One region of the Desulfosporosinus meridiei DSM 13257 genome, then DNA from elsewhere that is predicted to be linked to it. Evidence: riboswitches for the same ligand, from Rfam matches in the RefSeq annotation. Region 1 holds a riboswitch; each other region holds the start of a gene.

Evidence for each region. Region 1 has a riboswitch for cyclic di-GMP ahead of DESMER_RS14780 (HD-GYP domain-containing protein). Riboswitches for the same ligand answer to the same signal wherever they lie in the genome.
Region 2: it holds a riboswitch for cyclic di-GMP, as region 1 does, so the genes downstream of both, nhaB (sodium/proton antiporter NhaB) here and DESMER_RS14780 (HD-GYP domain-containing protein) in region 1, are expected to answer to the same signal.
Region 3: it holds a riboswitch for cyclic di-GMP, as region 1 does, so the genes downstream of both, DESMER_RS04035 (methyl-accepting chemotaxis protein) here and DESMER_RS14780 (HD-GYP domain-containing protein) in region 1, are expected to answer to the same signal.

Annotation. Positions count from the first base shown of each region.
Region 1 covers NC_018515.1:3,207,605-3,210,891, reverse strand. The annotation lists gene DESMER_RS14790 (ABC transporter permease) at 1-447, shown strand, start outside; gene DESMER_RS14785 (ABC transporter permease) at 449-1,276, shown strand; cyclic di-GMP riboswitch class I at 1,530-1,612, shown strand; gene DESMER_RS14780 (HD-GYP domain-containing protein) at 1,667-2,755, shown strand; gene DESMER_RS14775 (acyl-CoA dehydrogenase family protein) at 2,972-3,287, opposite strand, start outside.
Region 2 covers NC_018515.1:489,678-492,964, forward strand. The annotation lists gene nhaB (sodium/proton antiporter NhaB) at 33-1,562, opposite strand; cyclic di-GMP riboswitch class I at 1,960-2,070, opposite strand; gene DESMER_RS02280 (helix-turn-helix transcriptional regulator) at 3,272-3,287, shown strand, end outside.
Region 3 covers NC_018515.1:872,555-875,841, reverse strand. The annotation lists gene DESMER_RS04045 ((2Fe-2S)-binding protein) at 1-27, opposite strand, end outside; gene DESMER_RS04040 (FAD binding domain-containing protein) at 12-815, opposite strand; purine riboswitch at 1,099-1,200, opposite strand; cyclic di-GMP riboswitch class I at 1,491-1,577, shown strand; gene DESMER_RS04035 (methyl-accepting chemotaxis protein) at 1,688-3,287, shown strand, end outside.

The DNA of each region.
Region 1 (3,287 bases):
CTGGCTGGAAATTGGAGTTTGGCCAGGGATGCTTTATGGCATTTGCTTTTACCCGGGTTGGTCTTGGGCTCTTTTACCATGGGCTTGATTACTCGTACAACTCGTTCCAGTCTGCTGGAAGTTATGTCCTTAGATTTCATTCGTACGGCAAGGGCAAAAGGTCTGACGGAAAAAATGATTATCATGCGTCATGCCTTAGGAAATGCCTTAATTCCTGTTGTTACGGTCATAGGTATAGGGTTTGGCAACCTTCTAGGTGGTATGGTGTTAGTAGAAACGATATTTGCCTGGCCTGGTATCGGGCAATATGCCTATAAGGCAGCAGGGAATTTGGATTTTCCTGCTATCATTGGGGTATCAATCTTGATTTCCATTAACTATGTTGTGATTAATTTGCTCGTGGACATTCTTTATGGAATTCTTGACCCCAGAGTGAGGTATCATTAATATGCTGCTGCGAATTATGAAAAACAACTTTCTGTTTTCGATAGGGATAATTGTATGTTCTTTGTGGATTGTAATTGCTCTGGTGGCGCCCTTGATTACCCCTTATAACTATTTGGCCCAAGATCTGGCCCATCGCTTTCAAGCCCCCAGCAGTCTTCATTGGTTTGGTACGGACAGCATCGGCCGAGATGTTTTTAGTCGTGTATTGATGGGCAGCCGCATCTCTCTGATTGCCGGACTGGCGACTATTATTCTGGCGTCCTTTGTTGGAATGATCTATGGCGGTATTGCCGGCTATATTGGTGGACTTACTGATGAAATCATGATGAGAATCTCAGAAATGGTCATGGCCTTCCCCGGTATTATTTTAGCTATGACTATCGCAGCTGCCTTAGGTCCCAGCCTGTATAATACTCTGTTGGCAATGGCGATCATTTGGTGGCCTAACTATGCTCGAGTAATGCGCAGTATGGTTATTGCCAACAAAGAGAATGAGTATGTGGAAGCGGCCAAATCCCTGGGTGCCTCCCATTTTAGAATATTTTTTAACGAGATTCTCCCCAATAGCGTTGGACCGGTTTTAGTCTTGGCAACTCTGGATTTTGGCAATGCGATTCTTCTTTTTTCGGGCTTGAGCTTTTTAGGGTTAGGTTCTCCTCCCCCCACTCCGGAATGGGGAGCAATGGTTGCCGATGGCGTATTGAATTTTAACTATTGGTGGATTGGGACTTTTCCTGGCTTAGCGATTCTCACAATGGCAGTAGGAACGAATTTCATAGGGGACAGCTTAAGGGACTTTTTGGATCCTAGGTTGAGAAAGGAGCTTTAGCCTGATTCAGTGGCAGATACGGTAGGCTGTGTAAAATTAACTTGCGGCGGCATAGTTAATTTTACACACTTAATTCCCTGAAGATTAAAATTTTATCTTTAATATAATTAAGAATATTTATGTAGAAATTCGGTTATTGAAGGTAAAATGAGGGAAGTTTTAAGAAAAAAGTATATAATTTGTATATGTAGTATGATATATTAGGTACAAAGACCTATGTACGTAGTACTTAGGTAATATCAATATCGTAATTCTGCGATAAAGGCAAACTCAGTGAGAACTGAGGACGCAAAGCCACGGGTCTTACACATGTGTGAAGACAGCCGGGTTATCGAATAGATAAGAAGTTTCGCTGAATTATGTCAGCTTTTTTTGTTTTTAGGAGGAATTGTGGTTTTGATAACTTATTTGGAACCTTTATCGACGGCAATATTCCAAGTTGGAGAGCTTTCTTCGCTTGATTTGTTTGATAAACAAGGAATACTTTTGTTATCTAAAGGCAAGCCTATCACAGCGAATATTCTAGAACTTCTCCGGAAACGCAAGCTTTACACCTTAAAATATAAGCTGAATAAATCTCAAAGGTGTAATAAAACCTACAAATTTGATGAATCTGAATACCAAGATATTGTGGGTAACATAAGAGAAGTTTTTGAAAATATGTGTCTTTTTAGTGTCGATCATTTGTATAAGACCTTATCTGCTGTGGATAAGATTATCCATGAGCTGGAAGGAGCCGATCAAGTATACATAGATCTAAATAAGTTTCGTCAGTTCGATGACGATACCTACATCCACTCCGTGAACGTGGCAATTTTAGCCACACTTATAGGGATGCAAATCGGTTTTGCCGGACAAACCCTAAGAGATTTAACCCTAGGTGCGTTGTTGCATGATATAGGTAAAGGATCAATACCTCCTGAGATTTTGAATAAGCCCTCAGAATTGACGGCTAAGGAATTAGAGATTATAAAGAAGCATCCCCTTATCGGTGAGGAGATGCTTAAAGAGGCGGATTTATCCGCTGAGGTGCTTTCAATTATTAGACACCACCATGAGCGCTGGAATGGCCATGGTTATCCTGATGGAGTAAGTCAGCAGGCGATTACTATTAACGCGCAAGTAGTTGCAGTTTCAGATGTGTTTGATGCTCTGATTAGTGATCGCCCCTATAGAAAAGGGCTGCCACCCTATTATGCCTTAGAATTAATCATTGCCGGTTCGGGTGAAGATTTTAATGAAAATATCGTTAAGAGCTTTCTGCAATGTTTAGTACTTTATCCCAAAGGTTCAATTGTCACCTTAAACACCGGAGAGGTCGGCACGGTAATAAAGGTTCAAAAAAGCTACCCCAGTCGTCCGATCATTAAAGTCTTGTTTGATAAGTATGGCAATTTCTTAAACAGTGGTAGGATATGTGATTTGTCAAAGGACTTGACAAAGTTCATAGCATCGATAGATTTTAAGTATGTGCCCTAACTCTTAGGTCAAAATATTTTAGCGAGTTAACCGGCGGTTTGAGGATCAGGAAAACTCGAACTCTAGGCTGAATTGTGTATATTAAGTGAGGCTATTGGTTTTTTAATAATCCAATAGCCTCACTTTAATTATTAACAGGGAGTTTTTCATCAATTTTGAGATACCAATTATATAAGTGGGTTTTCCGCTTTTCTGCTTCCAGACCAGAAGAAAGTCTTAAAACAAGCGTTTGGCAATGGTAATTTTCTCGATCTCCTTGGCACCTTCATAAATTTCTAAAATCTTAGCATCGCGATAAAAACGTTGAATATCATATTCGTCGATATAACCATAGCCGCCATGCATTTGTAAAGCTTTGTCAGTAACCCAGACTGCGGTTTCACCGGAATAGAATTTGGCCATGGCATTAAGTGCAGGATCCAGCTGTCCATTATCCGCCTTCCAAGCGGCCTTATAAATTATGTTCCTGGCTAATTCTATTCGTGTTGCCATCTCGGCCAGTTGGAACTGGATGGCTTGGTTAGCAGCCAGA
Region 2 (3,287 bases), 2.2 Mb from region 1:
GTATTTAGTTGTACAATACTATACCTTTAAGTTTACAACAGATACATAGTTGCCAGTACACCTGTAACTGACATGACGACGGTGTAAGGCAGTGCTAGTTTCACCATTTCCATATAAGACAGGCGAATTAGCGGAGCAAGGGCAGAAGTCAACAGGAACAGGAACGCCGCCTGACCGTTTGGTGTAGCAACGGAAGGGATGTTTGTCCCCATGTTGATGGAAACTGCCATCTTGTTGTAATGATCCAAGGCAATGCCGCCGGCTTCAAAGGCTTTCTGTGCTTCAGTCATATAGACAGTAGCCACAAATACATTGTCACTGATTGCCGAAAGGACACCGTTGGCCGCAAAGAAAGCGACAAGCTGATCCTGTCCTTCCAGGTGCAGTACCCACTGAATGATCGGTGTAAACAGATGCTGGTCATGAATAACGGCAACGATGGAGAAAAATACGATCAGCAGCGCAGTAAAGGGCATTGCTTCTTCAAAGGCATGACCGATGCGCCCTTCTTCAATAACCCCGTTGAAAGCGGTAAGCAAAATGATAATCATCAGACCAATAATACCGACTTCTGCCAGGTGCAAGGCTAAGGAGAAGATCAGTAAGATGCCGCATACAGCCATAGCAATCAAACGGATACGTCCGCGAGTATCCATGGCAGCATCTTTGGCTTTGGCATCATCTTCCATAACCTTTCGAACAGACGCAGGAAGCTGATAACCGTATCCCCAAAACTTGGTGACTTCAAGGGTAATGGCGGTCAGGAGACCAGCGATCAGTACCGGGATAGAGACAGGTGCGCTGTTTAAAAAGAAATCAACGAAGTCCCATTTCATAATGGAGCCGATGAGTAAATTTTGTGGTTCACCAACCAGTGTTGTTGCTCCGCCCAGGGCAGTACCCACAGCGCCATGCATCATCAGATTGCGCAGAAAACCCCGGAACTGGTTTAGGTCTTCTTGGTATATGTCATCAATGATATGGTCGTGATTGATATCATAGGTGTCGAATACTTTTTCGCTGGAAGCAAACTTGTGGAAGATGTTGTAGAATCCATAGGCTACGGCTATAATTACTGCCGTTACGGTTAGGGCATCGAGAAAAGCGGAAAGAACTGCACCCATTATAGAGAACAGGAAGGCCAGGGCTACTTTAGAGCGTACTTTAGTAAGGATCTTGGTGAATAGATACACAAGACCTTCTTTCATAAAATAGATCCCGGCAACCATGAACATCAGAAGCAGAATGACCGGCAGGTTCAGTTCTACTTCGTGATAGATGGAATGGGGGTTGGTCAGCCCAATCACAACGGCTTCGATGGCCAGAAGTCCGCCCGCAGGGAGGGGATAACATTTTAGCGCCATTGCCAAGGTAAAAATAAATTCGACAATCAAGACCCACCCAGTAATGTACTTACCGGCGGTAAACATTAAAATAGGGTTTAATACCAGAAAAGCAAGAATTGTTGTTTTGTACCAGCTCGGAGCATGACCGAGAAAATTTGCGCTAAATGCCCGTCCGATACCCATCTGTTTTACCTGTCCGTTACCCGTTTGTTTCATATGCCCCTCCTCAAAAATGAAAAATTCTATATCAGCTAATAACATTATGAATGTGAATATTTACGGGTTAGTGACTTTTGTAGCATTCTATCGAATTACCACTTTTTGCATTAATAACACTGCTGAACTTGCGTATCGCTCCACAGTTCGCAAGACTAAATACTACACGATGTAAGAATTAGTCCATAGGTCAGAATAAAAATTCTACTACAATTAAGTCAATGTTCAATTACCTCCTTAACAAACACTAAATAACTACTTCGATTATTACTATTAGGCCTCGGTATAAGAATAATGCTCAATAGTAAATCAATCTACAATGCAGCAGTAGGGATGATTCTTCCTAAAACAAGAAGAGAGCAATCTAAAAAGACCGCTCTCCCCAGAGAAGTTCTGTGCTTGTAGTCTGGCGATCATAGCCCTCAAAGGTATTAGCAGCCCTTTGAATTTAGCCTTAGACCCATGACTTTAGCGTCCTTCGCTTTCGCGAAGTTTACCCCAACCGAACTTGGACTATTCAACTTTTACGGATTACAAAATCATCCGTAGTATACCAAATGTTTCTTTTAATCGTCAAGTATAATAATTGGTATTTGCTTAAGTTATTACCAAAGCAAAAGGATCATAATTACAAATTCTTATATACTACGGATAAAAGTTAAATGTAAATCAGATACTATCTTTTATTTTTGGTTTATTGATTTGATTTTCAGAGAGAACGAGAATTGAGCCGGTTCTTTTTTTATGCCCCGTTTGCAGGAAGAATTATTTTTCTTTTGTTGAAAGGGTTATGTTGTCCGGAATGTCGAATGAATGTTAATAACCAGGACGAAGTTGGCCAATGGGTCCAAAGCCTAATCGATGCGGACAACCTTCATGCTTTGGAGGCTTTTTTGTGTTAGTTGGAAAATGTAAATAGGAGAGAGCTGCCCAAAACTCTCCCCTTTTAAATAGATGTCTTATTATTGCCCCTAAAATATACTATGCTAGATCGTCCTATAAGGTTACAAGCTTGGTCTGGTTGCCTCAAGAAACTGATAATACTTGGACATAAGAGATAGGAAGACAAAGCTTCCTATAAACCAGATCCACGGGCCACCATTAATAAACACCAATAGTCCAATTTGTTTCAAAATGACCGCGACAGAACAGATAAATGAACTCCAAATTATTACATAAACCCAATAAATATATCTTTCCCTTCGTTGGGGTAGAAAGTAAATAAACAGCATTACTGCCGGTGCCCACGCTAAAATCGTCCATAGAGGGAGAATGCCGACATTAAAGGGTTCCGCATGCTGGTACCTAGTTAAATTAACAAAATGGTAGAGATGTTCAACAATAAAGTCTAAACCCGATCCCCACAATATTCCAAACCAAAATAGTTTCCTAAGTTCTTGCTTTGGAATGAAAACTAGAATTAAAAACAATAATCCAAATGCAAACGTTAAATAATAATATAGATAGGGGAGATTAAGTTTCATTATATGTAGAAGCCTCCCAAAACATGATTAGCATCTGTTGGCATTATGGTTAACAAAGGTGGGCAGGAATATACACCTCGACAGAAATCCCTTCTCTATACTTGGTCTTCACCGGGAACGGTGGGGGCTTTTTTTAAAAGATAGGACCTTTTTCCTATTTTTGATCTGTATAGAGGATAAAGACTAAGCATTGCAGAAAAAGCCAATATAAGAGCGTGTGAGAAGGTGAATTATTATTTGA
Region 3 (3,287 bases), 2.3 Mb from region 1:
ATCATTAACTGTTAGTTCGATTTGCATGCCATTACCTCCAGTATTCCCCGTCTGACGAGAGCTTTGCAAAGGGCTTTTCGATAAACAGATGTACCCCTCGTATTCGTTCCAAAAGACAATTCCTCTGTAACTTTTTGCACCGCCGCTTCAATCCTTTCCGACGACGGAATCTCTCCAACTAGCATTTCTGAAGCACTGACTGCAAGTGCTGCTTTACTAGGTCTGGCCCCCACTGCAATCCTCCATTGATCATTAAGCTTAGATACTGCTACATTTAAAACCGAATAATCGCTGGCTGAATTCCGAAAACTCATGTAGACTGCTTGACGGCTGGTTTTCCCTATCCATAATCTAACAAGGATATCCTTTTCCTTTGGCTGAGTAAGAAACTCTTCTAAAGGCATTCTCCCTGCCTTAAATAACTCCACCTCTGTGTCTAAGGACAATAACGCCGTGATTAGATCAGAAAAGCCATACTTAGAATATACTGAAGCACCTACTGTCACACCGTTTCTAAATTGCACTCCGATAATATCACGCACAGATTGCGCAAGTACCCCATTATAATTATCTTTTAGCAGGGGATTAATTTCAATATCTCGCAGACTTGTCATAGCTCCAATCTCAATAAATCCATCCCGCTCCTGAATATAGTTCAACTTAAGGTTCGACAGATCTATCCCTGTCGTTATTCGCTTTTTGCCCATTTTTAGAAAGGCACAGCCTCCAAGAATAGTATTATTTCGTTTCTCAGACAAGATCTGATACGCTTCTTCAAGTTCTTTTGGTTGAACCAAATTAAGCATGGTAAACACGCTTACCCCTCCTCATGTGTCTCTAAGTCATTACCATAAAAAAACAAACCCAAGCGAACAGCTTTCAACTCAAATTGATGAGAGAAATCTGCCCGCCTGGGATCTGACCCTGCGGTATAATCCAAAAACAAAGTTAACCATTAGAAAACTCGGCCAGCGGCAAGCATTAGGCGCAGGCGATAGCCTTAGTTGCACTTATGCTTCAGAAAATGCAACGTAAAGTTATGCTTTCTGAATAGTACCTCTAAAGTTTTTGGATTTGTACAATTTTGGGCATAAGCCCGTCGTACATTCTTTCGCTCATAGTCGGACCATTTACGGCAGTCCGGTAGAAACTTGCAGACCATATCTCTGCCACTATATGAACACTATTTATTTACTGACCTAGAGATTATTCTACAAGAAACTTAAGCCTAGGTCAATACATTTCCGAACATTAGATGAGTAATAATGTATATCGTTCGAACAATAAGTACATTTTTCTAGGCATCCCCATTATCGGTATTAATATTTGAAAATTAAATGGTAAACTATTTGATACCTTTAATGTAATTGTTGTATACTTCTATTGTTTGTTTAGTATGTTGCATCGCTTAATTACGCGCCAACAACATAATGTTATTGACAATATTAATATGTATGTTTAGATGTCTTTAAACTGATATATGAATTGAATAATGAGAAAAGTAAACTTACTGAAAGGTAAGGACACAAAGCCATGAGTCTAAGGTATGAAGATACTATGATTGTCAGGTTGCCAAAGGTTAAAACACTTTATTAGTTTTTGAGCTGTGGTTCTTGTAGAGGCCGCAGCTTTTTATTATATATAAATTAGTCGAATTTTAGTATTTTTAATCTAAAGGAGTCAATTTATGAACATTAAAAGCATTCAAACCAAGTTGCTACTACTTTTGCTTCCCCTTGTTATAGTGGCTTTAGGCGTCCTAACTGGGGTCAGCTACCACCTTTCTAAGCAATCCTTGACCAAGAGTGTCGATCAAACAGCCAGGTCGGTAGGAACTGATTATAGCTATCGCGTCAAAGCCGACATTGAACTGATGATTTCTCGGCTTATAGATTTGGCTAATCTTGCAGAGATTCGCACTGGCACTAACAAGGAGCAGATGGTTCGAGCTATGGCAGACGCCAAAGAACGATTTGGTACCTTTGATGCTGTCGTTTTCGTAGCTCCCGACGGATCCGGACTTACCAGTACTGGCTCGACGGCTCCCTATGGTGACCGCGACTATTTCAAGAAAGTTATCGAGACTAAACAAACCGTTGTATCAGACCCTCTAGTTTCTAAGTCAACTGGGAAATTAGCTGTTGTCTTAGCTGTACCAGTCCTAAATAATGAACAATTGTCGGGGGTGTTGGTAGGGACTTTTTCAGTGGAAAGGCTCTCCGCCCTGATTAAAGATCTAAAGTTTTTAGACACTGGCTATGGCCAAATTGCAGATGATTCAGGCACAATCATAGCTCATCCTCACCTTCCTGAAGTAATTGGCAAACTAAACCTTCGTGAGAAGACTATAAATCCAGAACTTAAATTGCAGAAAAACGAATTGGACGACCATTTGGTTGAAATGTTTGAGTCAGCAGCAGACTCAGGGACACAAATAAGCGGAGGTTATACCTTTGTTGACGGTGTGGCAAGAATTGCGGTTTTCACTCCCGTTGAATTGCCGGGTGGGCAACGCTGGATCATGACGGTGGCTGCGCCTGAAGGTGAGTCTACACGAGAAACCGCAAGCCTAACTCGGACCCTGCTAATGATTGCCCTCGTAAGTTTACTTGCTACTGGACTATCAATTGTAATGATTGCTAATAGATTCACGAAACCCATATTGTTGATTCGAGAGGAATGTCAGCTCTTGGCGCAAGGAGACTTTCGTGTGCGTGAGACGGGGAATTTTGCTGAAGATGAAATCGGTCAACTGGCCAATGGCTTCCTGAAAATGGGGACTAATTTGCGAGATATGGTCTCAATGGTTAGCGCTCAAGCCGAGCAATTAGCTGCTGCAAGTGAAGAGCTAACTGCCAGTGTTGAACAATCGGCTCAGGCCGCCAACTTAGTTGCTACTTCAATCACTGAAGTTGCAACTGGTGCAGAAGATCAATTGAGCTCAGTCAATGATACAGCCTCTGTTGTTGAAGAGATGTCAGCTAGCATCCAACAGGTTTCGGCGACAACGAGCAATGTAGCCGGTCAGTCCGTACAGGCCGCCAACAAAGCAAATGAAGGGAACATATCGGTAAATAAAGCTGTCTCTCAAATGGCAAAGATTGAACAAACTGTCAATGACTCTGCCAAGGCAGTCACTGAATTAGGGGAGCGCTCGAAGGAAATCGGACAAATTATTGTAACCATCTCTGGTATTGCCGAGCAAACCAATTTGTTGGCACTTAACGCTGCTATAGAAGCCGCACGGGCTGGAGAACAGGGACGTGGTTTTGCGGTAGTAGCTGACG